Linked DNA regions of Modestobacter italicus. The main gene of each other region encodes a partner of the protein of the gene in region 2 in a complex. Links are inferred from orthologs where the notes say so. Each region holds a gene or a part of one and is shown on either strand. Other genes may lie near its edges.

Region 1 (5,681 bases), 3.4 Mb from region 2 along the record:
ACGGACGAAGGCCTCCGGGCCCCCGGTCCCGGCCGATCGGGCCGGCCAGATCACTCCCCACCCTCCCGCCGCGGCGGGCAGAACGATGAGGCAGTCGATGACACGTGCAACACGGATCAGGTCGGTCGGGGTCGCGGCGGTCGCCGCGCTCGCGCTCACCGCGTGCGGGGGCGGGAGCTCCAGCGACTCCGGCGCCGCCGGCGGCGGCGCACCGACCGAGGGCGGCGACCTGACCATCGCCCGCCAGGCCGACATCCTCTCCATGGACAAGACCACCACGTTCGACAACAGCTCGATCTACGTGATGGAACAGATCATGGAGCCGCTGTTCATGGTCAGCCAGGACGGCACCGAGGTGGAGCCGTGGCTCGCGTCGGACTACACGATGAGCGACGACGAGCTGACCTACACGATCAAGCTCCGCGAGGGCGTGACGTTCTCCAACGGCGACCCGATGACGGCCGCAGACGTCAAGTTCTCCATCGACGAGGACACCAAGACCGGCGCCGACGGCTGGGGCTTCATCAACGCCGCGATCGACACGGTCGAGGCCACCGACGACAGCACGGTCACCATCAAGCTGAAGTACGCCTGGGCGCCGCTGCTGGCCGACCTGTCGCTGTTCAGCAACGCGATCATCCCCGAGAACTACGGCGGCAAGACGGCCGAGGAGTTCTACACCGCGCCGGTCGGCACCGGCCCGTTCGTGTGGAACGAGTGGAAGCAGGGCCAGTACGTCAAGGTCGACAAGAACCCCGACTACTGGGGTGACGGCCCGTACCTGGACAGCGTCACCTGGACCGTCGTGCCGGACGCCAACACCCGCAAGCTGCAGCTGCAGGGCGGCCAGATCGACATCGACGAGTTCCCGGACTGGTCCGGCTTCGGCTCGCTGAAGGACGCCCCCGGCATCACCGCCACGGCGTTCCCGTCGACCCGGATCGACTACGTCGCCTTCAACCAGCTGCGCGGGCCGTTCGAGGACGTGCACGTGCGCCGGGCGATCGCCTACGCCCTGGACCGCGAGGCCATGGTCAAGACCGTGCTCTTCGGCAACGGCGAGGCCGCGGACTCGCTGCTCTCCCCGGGGACGCCGTACTACGCCAAGAACCCCGACGCCCCGTCGTTCGACCTGGACAAGGCCAAGGAGGAGCTCGCCCAGTCCTCGCAGCCCAACGGGTTCTCCACCAGCATCCTGATCAACGCCGGTGACCCGAACCAGGTGTCGGTCGCGCAGATCATGCAGTCCCAGCTCAAGGAGCTCGGGATCGACCTGAAGATCAACTCGCTGGACGCGACCGCGGTGCGCGCCGCTCGCAACGCCCAGGACTTCGACATGATCATCCTCGGCTGGACGATGGACATCCCGGACCCCGACGAGTGGACGTCGTTCGCGGTGGACCCCGAGGGCGGCTCGAACTCGGCCTACACGAACTACAACAACCCCGAGGTCATCGCGCTGAACAAGCAGGCGCAGGCGGAGACCGACGAGGCCAAGCGGGCCGACCTGTACGAGCAGCTGCAGGCCAAGGTCGCCGACGACGCGTTCGCGGCCTACCTCTACTACTCGCCCTACGCCTACGCGATGAGCGACAAGGTGTCCGGCTTCGAGGTCACGCCGCTCGGCAACTACCACCTGGAGGACGTCTCCAAGTCCGAGTGACCGACGGCCCGGTGGTGGGCGGCGCAGACCGCGGCGCCCACCACCCGGGTCCACCCGACGCTCCAACCGACGAGGAGATGGGCGCGTGCTCGACCGTTTCCGGTTCATCCCGATCCGGCTGCTGCAGTCGATCCCGGTGGTCATCGGGGTCACGATCGTGGTGTTCTTCATGGTCCACCTGCTGCCGGGCAACCCGGCGCTGACCATCCTGGGCCAGACCGCGACCCCCGAGCGGGTGGCGGCGCTGAACGCCCAGCTGGGGCTGGACAAGCCCCTGTGGGACCAGTACTTCATCTTCCTGGGCCGCCTGCTGCACGGTGACCTGGGGGACAGCCTCACCTACCAGCGGCCGGTGTTCGACCTGGTCGCCCAGGCGGTGCCGATCACGCTGTCGCTGCTGGCGTTCGCGCTGGTGCTCTCGCTCGTGATCAGCATCCCGCTCGCCGCGCTCGCCGCGACGGCGCCGGGCCGGGTGCGCGACGTGCTGGTGCGGGTGTTCACCCTCATCGGCCAGGGCATGCCGCAGTTCTGGGTCGGCATCATGCTCATCCTGCTGCTCGCGGTGAAGGCCGGCGCCTTCCCGGTCGGCGGCTACGGCCAGACCCCCGCCGAGCACCCCTACTACCTGTTCCTGCCCGCGCTGACCCTGGCCATCGCCATGTCGCCGACGACGATCCGCAGCCTGCGGGCCTCGACGATCAACGTGCTGGGTGCCGACTACGTCGGGACGGCACGGTCCAAGGGCGCCGCCGGCGTCTCGCTGTTCCGCGGGCACGTGCTGCGCAACGCCGCCATCCCGACGGTCTCGATCATCGGCGTCAACCTCGGCTACCTGGTCGGTGGCTCGCTGGTGATCGAGAAGGTGTTCGCCGTCCCCGGCCTGGGCTCGCTGATGATCAACGCGATCTTCTCCCGCGACTTCCCGACCATCCAGGCCGTGGCGCTGTTCGTGGCGCTGTTCGTGATCGTCGTCGGGATCCTCACCGACGTCGTCTACACCCTCATCGACCCGCGGGTCGACCTGTCCAGCAAGGAGCGCGCATGACCACGGCGGCGGTGGCGACGGCCACCCGCGCGATGCGCCGGCCGGCCCGGTCGCGCTCGCTGAAGGCCTGGTACCGCAACGGCACCCTGGTGGCCGGCCTGGTCATCGTCGGGCTGCTGGTGCTGGCCGCGGTGCTCGCACCGCTGCTGACCCCCTACGACCCGATCGAGCAGGACCTGCAGAACGCGCTGCTCTCACCCAGCGCCGACCACTGGCTGGGCACCGACAAGTACGGCCGCGACGTGCTCACCCGGCTGCTCTACGGCGCCCGGGTCGACCTGCGGATCGGCTTCCTCGCCGTGCTCATCCCGTTCGTGGTCGGCTCGGTGCTCGGCGCGCTGGCCGGCTACTTCGGCGGCTGGTTCGACGCGATCGTCATGCGCGTCGTCGACGTCTTCTTCGCCTTCCCGTTCTACGTGCTGGTCATCGTGCTGGTGTTCGTGTTCGGCAGCGGCGAGAAGAGCATCTACCTGGCGATCGCCGCGGTCTCCTGGGTCGCCTACGCCAAGATCATGCGCGGCGAGCTGCTGGTCGCGAAGAAGCAGGACTACGTCGTCGCCGCCCGTCTCGGCGGCATGTCGCACAGCCGGATCCTGGTCCGGCACATCGCGCCGAACGTGATGTCCCAGGCGCTGATCTACGCGATGAGCGACATCGTCATGGACATCCTGGCGATCGTCACCCTGGGCTACCTCGGGCTGGGCATCGCGCCGCCGACCGCCGAGTGGGGCTCGATGATCCTCGACGGCCAGGAGTTCATCACCACCCAGTGGCTGCAGGCCACCATCCCCGGGCTGGCCGTCGTGGTCACCAGCCTCGGGCTCTCCCTGCTGGGGGACGGCCTGTCCGACCAGCTCTCCCCGGAGCGGAGGAAGTGACCGTGTCAGGTGCCACCGCCCAGACCGTCGCCCGGCGGGGCGCGCACGCGCCGATCCAGCCGGGCGTCCCGCTGCTGCGCGTGGAGGACCTCAGCATCGGCGTCCGGCCCTCCCGCGACCGGACCGTGTCGATCGTCGAGGGCGTCTCCTTCGACGTCGACCCGGGCCAGCGGATGGGCATCGTCGGCGAGTCCGGGTCGGGCAAGTCGCTGACCCTGCGGGCGATCGCCGGGCTGCTGCCGAAGCCGGTCGAGGTGCTCAGCGGACGGGTCGAGTACAACGGCGTCGACCTGCTGGCCATGCCGGCCAAGAAGCGCCGGATGCTGATGGGCCCGGAGATCGCGATGATCTTCCAGGAGCCGATGACGGCGCTGAACCCGGTGGTGCGGGTCGGTGACCAGATCGCCGAGGGCCCGCGCCGGCACCTCGGGCTGTCGGCCAAGGAGGCCGGCGAGCTCGCCGTGCAGATGATGGCCCGCACCGGCATCCCCGACCCGGTCCGCCGGGCCCGGGCCTACCCGCACGAGCTCTCCGGTGGGCTGCGCCAGCGGATCATGATCGCGATGGCCGTCTCGTGCGGTCCGCGGCTGCTGCTGTGCGACGAGCCGACCACCGCCCTGGACGTCACCGTCCAGCTGCAGGTGCTCCGGCTGCTGGAGAAGTTGTGCGACGACACCGGCACGTCGCTGGTCTTCGTCACCCACGACCTGGCCGTGGTGAACCAGACCTGCTCGGAGCTGGCGGTCATGTACGCCGGGCACATCGTGGAGTCCGGCCGGGTGAAGGACACCTTCCGCCAGCCGCGGCACCCGTACACCCGGGGGCTGCTGGAGTCCGCGCCGGACTTCGACCGGCCCGACCGGCTGCTGATCCCGATCCCGGGCTTCCCGCCCAACGTCTCCGACCGGCCCGAGGGCTGCCCCTTCGCGCCGCGCTGCGGCTACGTGCGCCCGCACTGCACCGAGGCGATGCCCCCGCTGGCCGAGGTGGTCCCCGGCCGGATGGCCGCCTGCTTCGAGAGCGACCGGCTGGACGACGAGGTGCTGGCATGACCGGGACGACGACCGGCAACGTGGAAGCGTCGGTGCTCCGGGTCAGCGCGCTGACCAAGGCGTACGGGCCCGGGACGTCGTTGCTCTCCCGGTTCGCCACCGGCCGGGCCGGCACCCTCAAGGCCCTGGACGGCGTCGACCTGCACGTCCGGCCCGGCGAGATCCTGGCCCTGGTCGGCGAGTCCGGCTCGGGCAAGTCGACGCTGGCCAAGATCCTGGTCGGCAGCACCAGCCCCACCAGCGGCGACGTCTCCATCGCCGGGGAGCCGGCGCCGGCCTCCCGGACCAAGGAGTCCTCGCGCCGGGTGCAGATGGTGTTCCAGGACCCGTACTCCTCGCTCAACCCGCGGATCCCGGTCGGCCGGATGCTGTCCGAGCTGCTGCTGCTGCACCGGATCGTGCCCCGCGCGGAGGTGCGGGCCGAGAGCGTGCGGCTGCTGAACCTGGTGGGCCTGGAGGAGGACGTCCTCACCGCCTACCCCAGCCAGTTCTCGGGCGGGCAGCGGCAGCGGCTGGCGATCGCCCGGGCGCTGGCCGTCCGGCCCGAGGTGCTCATCGCCGACGAGCCGGTGTCCGCCCTGGACGTCTCGGTGCAGGCGACCATCCTCGAGCTGTTCGCCACGCTGCGCACCGAGCTCGGGCTGTCGATCCTGTTCATCGCGCACAACCTGGCGGTCGTGCAGCACCTGGCCGACCGGGTCGCGGTGATGTACCTGGGCCGGATCGTCGAGGTGGCACCGACCGCGCAGCTGTTCACCGAGCCCCGGCACCCCTACACCCGGGCGCTGATCGACTCCATCCCGCGGATGACCGAGACCAGCGTCAACGACGGGTTCGAGGTCGACGGCGAGCCGCCGAGCCCCTACGACGTCCCGGCCGGTTGCCGGTTCCACCCGCGCTGCCCGCTGGCCAGCGAGGTCTGCCGTGAGAACGACCCCCCGCTGCTCGCCGTCGGCCCCGCGCACGAGAGCGCGTGCCTCAAGGCCGACGAGCTGGCGCTGATCCCCGTCCCCAACGTCCCGCTGGAGCAGCGATGAAGATCT
Region 2 (8,052 bases):
GGCGCAGTCGGCCATCGACAGCGTCGAGTCCGACGCCGGTGTCCAGCTGTTCGTCGTCTTCGTCGACAGCTTCGACGGGCAGGACGGCCAGGCATGGGCCGACGCCACCGCCGCGGCGACCGGACTGGGATCGGAGGACGCGGTCTTCGCGGTCGCCGTCGACGACGGCCTCTACGGGCTCTCCGTCGGCAACGCGGTCCCGCAGTCGGAGGCGGAGATCGACGAGTTCCTCACCTCCGACGTCGAGCCGGAGCTGTCGGCCGGCGACTGGGAGGGCGCGGTCGTCGCCGTCGCCGACGGGCTGGGCGGAGACGTCGGGCCCAGCGGGGACGACGGCTCCGGCGGTGGCGGAGCGGCGCTCGGGGTCATCGCGGCGATCGCCGTCGTGGGTGGCGGCGGCTACGTGCTGACCCGCAACCGCAGGCGGCGCAAGCAGGCCGCGGCCCAGCAGGTGGCCGCAGCCCGGGCCGCCGACCCGTTCCCGGACGAGACCACCGAGCAGCTGACCTTCCGGGCCAGCGGCGCCCTGCTGGAGGTCGACGAGGCGGTCCGCACCTCCTCGCTCGAGCTCGACTTCGCCCGCGCCCAGTACGGCGACGAGCCGGTCGCGGGGTTCGCGGAGGCCCTGGCGCAGTCGCAGTCGGAGATGCAGCAGGCGTTCACCCTCCGCCAGCAGCTGGACGACGAGATCCCCGAGGACGAGCCGACCAAGCGCCGGATGCTCGCGGAGGTGCTCCGGCTGACCGGTGCCGCCGACGCGCGGCTGGACGCCCAGGCCGCGGCGTTCGACCAGCTGCGCGACCTGGAGCGCACCGCACCGCAGGCGCTGGACCGGCTCACGCCGCAGGTGGCCGCCCTCCAGGCCCGGCTGCCGCAGGAGGAGCAGCGGCTGGCCGCGCTGCGCCAGCGGTTCGCCGACTCGGCCCTCGCGCCGGTCGCGGACAACGTCGCCCAGGCGCGGGCCCGGCTGGAGGCGGCCGCCGCCGAGGTCGAGGAGGCCCGCGGTCACGTCCAGGCCGGGCAGGCCGGGCAGGCGGTCGGCTCGCTGCGGGTCGCCGAGGACGCCGTCGCGCAGAGCGGCACGCTGCTCGACGGCATCGGCCGGCTGGCCGCCGACCTCGAGGCGGCGCCCACCCGGCTCGCCGCGGTCCGGGCCGAGACCGAGCAGGACCTCGCCGAGGCGCGCTCCCTGCTGGCCAGCACCCCCGGCGACCCCACCGGTCTCGGCCCCCTGGTGGCCCGCGCGGAGGCGGCGCTCGCCGCCACCGGTGCCGTGGCCGGCGGCCAGCGACCGGACCCGCTCGCGGTGGTGCGCCAGCTGGAGGAGGCCGACGGCGCCCTCGACCAGGCCCTCGCCGGCGCCCGTGACGCCGCCACCCAGGCCCGCCGGGCCACCGCGGCGCTGGACCAGACCGTGCTCACCGCCCGGTCGACGATCGACGCGGCGGCGGACTTCATCAGCACCCGGCGCGGCGCCATCGGTCCGGAGGCGCGCACCCGGCTCGCCGAGGCCCAGCGGCGGCTGGACGCCGCCGTCGCGAACGGTCCCGGGGACCCGGTCGGTGCCCTGCGCGACGCGCAGCAGGCGGCCACCCTGGCGCAGCAGGCCCTGGACCTGGCCCAGGCCGACGTGGACCAGTGGTCCAGCGGGCCGGGCGGCCCCGGCTACGGCGGCCCGGCGTACGGCGGCGGCCGCGGAGGCGGGTACGGCCGCGGGCCCGGGGTCGACCTGGGCAGCCTGGTGCTCGGCGGCATCCTGGCCGGCGGCTCCCGCGGCGGGTTCGGCGGCGGCAGCTTCGGTGGCGGTGGGTTCGGTGGCGGTGGGTTCGGTGGCGGCTTCGGTGGCGGGGGCCTCGGCGGTGGCGGCCGTGGCGGGGGTGGCCGTGGCGGCGGCGGCAGCTTCGGCGGGTCGGGCAGCCGGGGACGGCACGGTGGTGGCGGCCGCTTCTGAGCGGCCCGCACCACACCGGCGTCCGGCCGTGGTCACAACACGATCACAGCCTCATCCGCGCTTCTCACACCGTGGGACCGGTGTGTTAGTCATGGACTTCCGATGGCCACTGGCGGCTGCGGTGCTGCGCCACCGTGCGCCCGCAGGCCGCCTCCCACGAGATCGAGGTAGCGGATGAACTCCGTGTCCAGGAACGGCCGGCGCACGCTGGTCGCGACGGCAGGCATCACGGCGGCAGCGCTCGCGCTGGCCGCCTGCGGCGGCGGCAGCAGCGACGACGGCGACAGCGGCGGCGGCTCGGGCGGCGGCGGCAGCCTGACGATCGGCACCAGCGACAAGATCACCACGATCGACCCCGCCGGCGCCTACGACAACGGCTCGTTCGCGGTGATGAACCAGGTCTACCCGTTCCTGATGAACACGACGCCGGGCAACCCCGACGTCCAGCCGGACATCGCGGAGTCCGCCGAGTTCACCTCGCCGACCGACTTCACGGTCACGCTCAAGCCCGGTCTGACCTTCGTCAACGGCCACGACCTGACCTCCTCGGACGTCAAGTTCAGCTTCGACCGCATCCTGACGATCAACGACGAGAACGGCCCGGCCTCGCTGCTGGCCAACCTCGCCAGCGTCGAGGCGCCGGACGACACCACGGTCGTGTTCAAGCTCAAGGTCGGCAACGACCAGACCTTCGCGCAGATCCTGTCCACCAACGTGGGCCCGATCGTCGACGAGGAGGTGCTGTCGGCCGACGCGCTCACCCCGGACGCCGACATCGTCGCGGGCGAGTCCTTCGCCGGCCCGTACACGATCACCAACTACGACCAGAACAACCTGGTCTCCTACGAGGCGAACCCCGACTACCAGGGTGTCCTCGGCGCGCCGAAGACCGACACGGTCAACGTCAAGTACTACGCCGACGCCTCGAACCTGAAGCTGGACATCCAGGAGGGCAACATCGACGTCGCCTTCCGCAGCCTCTCGGCCACCGACATCGCCGACCTGCGCGGCAACGACAACGTGCAGGTGATCGACGGCCCCGGTGGGGAGATCCGCTACATCACCTTCAACTTCAACACCCAGCCCTTCGGCGCGACCACCCCGGAGGCCGACCCGGCCAAGGCGCTGGCCGTGCGCCAGGCGGTCGCCGACCTGATCGACCGGCAGGAGCTCGCCGACCAGGTCTACAAGGGCACCTACACCCCGCTGTACTCCTTCGTCCCCGAGGGCCTGACCGGCGCCATCACCCCGCTGAAGGACGCCTACGGCGACGGCAACGGTGGCCCGGACGTCGACAAGGCCAAGGAGCGGCTGGCCGCGGCCGGCGTGACCACGCCGATCGAGCTCAGCCTGCAGTACTCCAGCGACCACTACGGGCCGTCCTCGGGTGACGAGTACGCGCTGATCAAGGACCAGCTGGAGTCCAGCGGCCTGTTCACCGTGAACCTGCAGACCACCGAGTGGGTGCAGTACTCCAAGGACCGCGTCGCCGACGTCTACCCGGCCTACCAGCTCGGCTGGTTCCCGGACTTCTCCGACGCCGACAACTACCTGACGCCGTTCTTCCTGAACACCCCGGAGAGCACCGCGTTCCTGCAGAACCACTACCAGAACGACGCGGTGAACGCGCTCATCCAGCAGGAGGTGACGGCCACGGACCCGGCCGCCCGCCAGCAGCTCATCGAGCAGGTGCAGACGGAGGTCGCCAAGGACCTGGCCACCGTCCCCTACCTGCAGGGATCCCAGGTCGCCGTCGTCGGTACCGACGTCAGCGGCACGGAGGACACGCTGGACGCGTCCTTCAAGTTCCGCTACGGCGTCCTGTCCAAGGGCTGATCAGCCGCTGACCGGCTGATCGACACCGCACACGGCCCCGGGCGACCCGCACGACGCGGGTCGCCCGGGGCTCCGCACGTCCGGCCCTGCCGCACCGGCCGGGGAGCCGTACTGATGGACTGGGAGCGATGACCACGACCACGACGGAGCTGACCGCCGGCTCCACCGACCCCACGGGCGACGCCCCGGCGGAACGGACGCGCAGCGGTGGCGGCCTCGGCAGCTACCTGCTGATCCGCTTCCTGCTGATCTTCCCGACGATCTTCATCCTGGTGACGGCCGTCTTCTTCCTGATGCGGACCACCGGCGACCCGATCACCGCGGCTCTCGGTGGCCGGCTGCCGGCCGACCAGCTGGCCGAGCGCATCCGCGCCGCTGGCTACGACCGGCCGCTCATCTCCCAGTACTTCTCCTACCTCGGCGACATCGCGCACGGCGACTTCGGGACGACCCTGAGCGACCGCCGGCCGGTGCTGGACGTGCTCAAGACCTTCGGCGCGGCCACCCTCGAGCTCGTCTTCTACGCGCTGATCGTGGCGTTCATCGTCGGCATCCCGCTGGGCCTGCTGGCCGCCTACTTCCGGGACAAGTACCCCGACGCGGTCCTGCGGGTCTTCGCGATCCTCTGCTACGCCACCCCGGTGTTCTTCGCCGGGCTGGTCCTCAAGCTGGTCTTCTCGGTGTGGCTGGACTGGCTGCCCGTTGCCGGGCGGGCCTCCACCGGCACCGAGATCCAGTTCGCCACGATGGACAACCCGACCAACATCTACCTGCTCGACGCGATCCGCCTCGGTGACCCCGAGGCCGTCAAGGACGTGCTGCAGCACGCCGTCCTGCCGGCAATCGCGCTCGGCCTGCTGACCGCCGGCATCTTCCTGCGGCTGGTGCGCACCAACGTCATCGGCACCCTCGGCTCCGGGTACGTCGAGGCGGCCCGCTCCCGCGGGGTGTCCGAGTCCCGGCTGCTGCGCAAGCACGCCTACCGGCCGGCGCTCATCCCGATCATCACCGTCATCGGCCTGCAGATCGCCGTCCTGCTCGGCGGCGCGGTGCTGACCGAGACGACCTTCGAGTGGAAGGGCCTGGGCTTCCAGCTGTTCCAGTACCTCTCCGCCCGTGACTTCGTGGCGGTGCAGGGGATCGTCGCCCTGCTCGCGGTGATCGTCGCCGTCACCAACTTCATCGTCGACATCATCGCCGCGCTCATCGACCCCCGGGTGAGGTACTGAGATGGCCACCGCGACCACCGTGGACAGCCCGGTCCGGAAGCGGACCTGGCGCGGGCTGCCGCTGGTCAAGCAGGTCCGGCAGAGCGTCGGGCTGCAGCGCGGCATGCTGGTTGCCGGGCTGGTGCTGACCGGCGTCTTCGTGCTCACCGCCGTCTTCGCGCCGCTGCTGGCGCCGTACGAGTACGACCAGCTGCGCGACGCGAACGGCCCGTTCGGCTCCCAGGCGCGCCCCTCGGGCAACCACCTGCTCGGGACGACGGTCGGTGGGTACGACGTGCTCTCCCGGGTCATCTGGGGCACCCGGACCGCGCTGGCGGTCATCGTCATCGCCGTCCTGCTGTCCGTCGTCGCCGGCGTGCTGCTCGGCCTGGTGTCGGGCTACTTCGGCGGCTGGCTGGACCGGCTCCTGGTCGTGGTCTGCGACGCGGTCTACGCCTTCCCGTCGCTGCTGCTGGCCATCGTCGTGGCCATCGCCATCAGCGGCGGCCAGTCCAGCCTCATCGGGGGTGTGCTCGCGGCAGCCATCTCGATCACGGTCGTCTTCATCCCGCAGTACTTCCGGGTGGTCCGGGCCGAGACGGTCCGGATCAAGTCCGAGGCGTTCGTCGAGTCGGCCCGGGTGATCGGGGCCAGCAACTGGCGGATCATGGCCCGGCACGTGCTGCGCAACGCCACCCGCACGCTGCCGCTGATCCTCACCCTCAACGCCTCCGAGGCGATCCTCACCCTCGCCGGGCTGGGCTTCCTCGGCTTCGGCATCCAGCCCACCTCGGCGGCCGAGTGGGGCTACGACCTCAAGCAGTCCATCGCCGACGTCTCCAGCGGCATCTGGTGGACGTCGATCTTCCCGGGAGTCGCGATCGTGCTGACCGTGCTCGGCCTGACCCTCGTCGGGGAGAGCCTCAACGACCTGGCCGACCCGCGGCTGCGCAGCCGCCGGGCGGCCGCGGACGGACCGCCGCCGGCCGGCACCGTCGAGCCCGGTGGCGCGGTCGTCGCCACGGACATCGCCGTGGGCGGGGTGTGGGGCGGGTGAGCGCCGTCGTCGACATCACCGACCTGCAGATCTCCTTCGCCACCGACGCCGGCACCGTCGACGCCGTCTCCGGGGTCAGCCTCCAGGTGCAGGCCGGCGAGGTGCTGGCCATCGTCGGCGAGAGCGGCAGCGGTAAGACCGTGACCGCGCGCAGCATCCTCGGCCTGCTCCCGGAGACCGCCCGGGTGCGCGGTGCGGTGGTGCTGACCAGCAGGGACGGCGGCAGCTCCCAGGACGTCGTCCCGCTGCGCGGCGCGGCGCTGCGCGAGGTGCGCGGCGAGGACGCCGCGATGGTGTTCCAGGAGCCGTCGACCTCGCTCAACCCGGTCTACCCGGTCGGCTGGCAGATCATCGAGGGGCTGCGCGCGCACGGGAAGCTCAGCCGCAAGGAGGCCCGGGCCAAGGCGGTCGACGTGCTGCGCCGGGTCGGCATCCCCGACCCCGAGCACCGGATCGACCACTACCCGCACCAGTTCTCCGGCGGGCAGAAGCAGCGCATCGTCATCGCCCAGGCGCTCGTGCTCGACCCCGGCGTGATCATCGCCGACGAACCGACGACGGCGCTGGACGTGACCGTGCAGGCCGAGATCCTCGAGCTGCTGCGCCGCTGCCGGGACGACTTCGGCGCCGCGATCGTGCTGATCACCCACAACATGGGCGTGGTCGCCGACCTCGCCGACCGGGTGGCGGTCATGTACCAGGGCGAGATCGTCGAGCAGGCCGACGTCCGGACGCTGTTCAGCGCCCCGCAGGACCCCTACACCCAGCAGCTGCTGGCCGCCGTGCCGCGGCTGGGCCAGGGTGTCGCGCACACCCGGGAGCGGGCGGCCCGGCGGGCGCCGGGCTGGGCGGAGGTCGCACCGGTCGTCGAGGCCCGCGACCTGCGGATCGTGTACCCCGGGCGGCTCCGCCAGCCGGACTTCACCGCCGTGGACGGCGTCAGCTTCTCCATCCGCCCGGGCGAGGTCCTCGGCCTGGTCGGGGAGAGCGGCAGCGGCAAGACCACCATCGGCCGCGCGATGGCCGGGCTGACCAAGGTCACCGGTGGGTCGCTGCAGGTGCTGGGCGCGGAGATGAACGGCTTCAAGGAGCGCGCGTTCCGGCCGGTGCGCGAGCGGATCGGGTTCGTCTTCCAGGACCCGGCGTCCAGCTTCAACCCGCTGCTCACCATCGCCGACGCGGTCGCCGAGCCGCTCGTGGTGCACAAGCGCGCCAAGGACCCGCGCGCCGCCCGCGCCCGGGTCGACGAGCTGCTGGAGGCGGTCCAGCTGCCGAAGCACTTCGGCGACCGCTACCCGCACGAGCTGTCCGGCGGGCAGCGGCAGCGCGCCAGCCTGGCCCGCGGGCTGGCGCTGCAGCCGGAGCTGCTGATCGCCGACGAGCCCACCTCGGCCCTCGACGTCTCGGTGCAGGCCCGGGTGCTGGAGCTCTTCGACGAGCTGCAGAAGGAGCTGGGGTTCGCGGCGCTGTTCATCAGCCACGACCTCGCCGTCGTCGACCTGCTGGCCGACAAGATCGCCGTCCTCTACCGGGGCAAGCTGGTCGAGGAGGGCACCGGCGCGGAGGTGCTCGGGGCGCCGCAGCACTCCTACACCCAGCGGCTGCTCGCCTCGCTCCCGGTGCCCGACCCCGACGAGCAGGCCCGCCGCCGCACCGAGTGGAACGCCCTGCGCGCCACCGACTGACCACCGGGCCGGGGCCGCTGCGCCCCGGCCCGGCTCAGGCGGCCAGGTGGAAGGTGTCCGCGAAGCGGTCGAGCAGGTCGCCCCGTCCGCGCAGCACCTCGACCACGCCGGTCGCGATGGCCCGCTCCGGGGCGAGCTCGCCGGTCATCAGCCGGTGGATGCCCGGGCCCGCGGTGAAGGCGAGGTCGACCGGTCCGCTCCCGCCGGTCACGTCCAGGGTGGGGCCGTCCACCCGGATGAGCAGCTCGGCGGCCCCGAGCCGTGCCGCGTAGGCGGTTGCCGGCAGCTCCGCCGCCACCTGCGGCCGGAAGGCGG

The links.
Region 1: the proteins of MODMU_RS02715 (region 2) and MODMU_RS19045 are in contact, whole or in part, in a cryo-EM structure (PDB 8Z1Y), measured with the Escherichia coli proteins. The link is inferred for Modestobacter italicus from one-to-one orthologs.

The regions. Positions count from the first base shown.
Region 1 is NC_017955.1:3,994,580-4,000,260, reverse strand. What follows is about bases 2,782-5,613. They hold MODMU_RS19045 (ABC transporter ATP-binding protein), read left to right. Parts: upstream 2,782-3,588; coding sequence 3,589-4,638; downstream 4,639-5,613. Other genes in these bases: MODMU_RS19040 (ABC transporter ATP-binding protein), read left to right, coding at 4,635-5,613; MODMU_RS19050 (ABC transporter permease), read left to right, coding at 2,782-3,586. Outside these bases: MODMU_RS19060 (ABC transporter substrate-binding protein), read left to right, coding at 98-1,663; MODMU_RS19055 (ABC transporter permease), read left to right, coding at 1,749-2,708; more of MODMU_RS19050, read left to right, coding at 2,705-2,781; more of MODMU_RS19040, read left to right, coding at 5,614-5,675; MODMU_RS19035 (M55 family metallopeptidase), read left to right, coding at 5,672-5,681. UniProt on the Escherichia coli protein: Part of the ABC transporter DppABCDF involved in dipeptide transport. Responsible for energy coupling to the transport system.
Region 2 is NC_017955.1:562,382-570,433, forward strand. The notes cover bases 3,045-5,965. They hold MODMU_RS02715 (ABC transporter permease), read left to right. Parts: upstream 3,045-3,915; coding sequence 3,916-5,016; downstream 5,017-5,965. Other genes in these bases: MODMU_RS02710 (ABC transporter substrate-binding protein), read left to right, coding at 3,045-3,787; MODMU_RS02720 (ABC transporter permease), read left to right, coding at 5,018-5,965. Also shown: MODMU_RS29900 (TPM domain-containing protein), read left to right, coding at 1-1,951; more of MODMU_RS02710, read left to right, coding at 2,126-3,044; more of MODMU_RS02720, read left to right, coding at 5,966-6,052; MODMU_RS02725 (dipeptide ABC transporter ATP-binding protein), read left to right, coding at 6,049-7,737; MODMU_RS02730 (winged helix-turn-helix transcriptional regulator), read right to left, coding at 7,772-8,052. UniProt on the Escherichia coli protein: Part of the ABC transporter DppABCDF involved in dipeptide transport. Responsible for the translocation of the substrate across the membrane.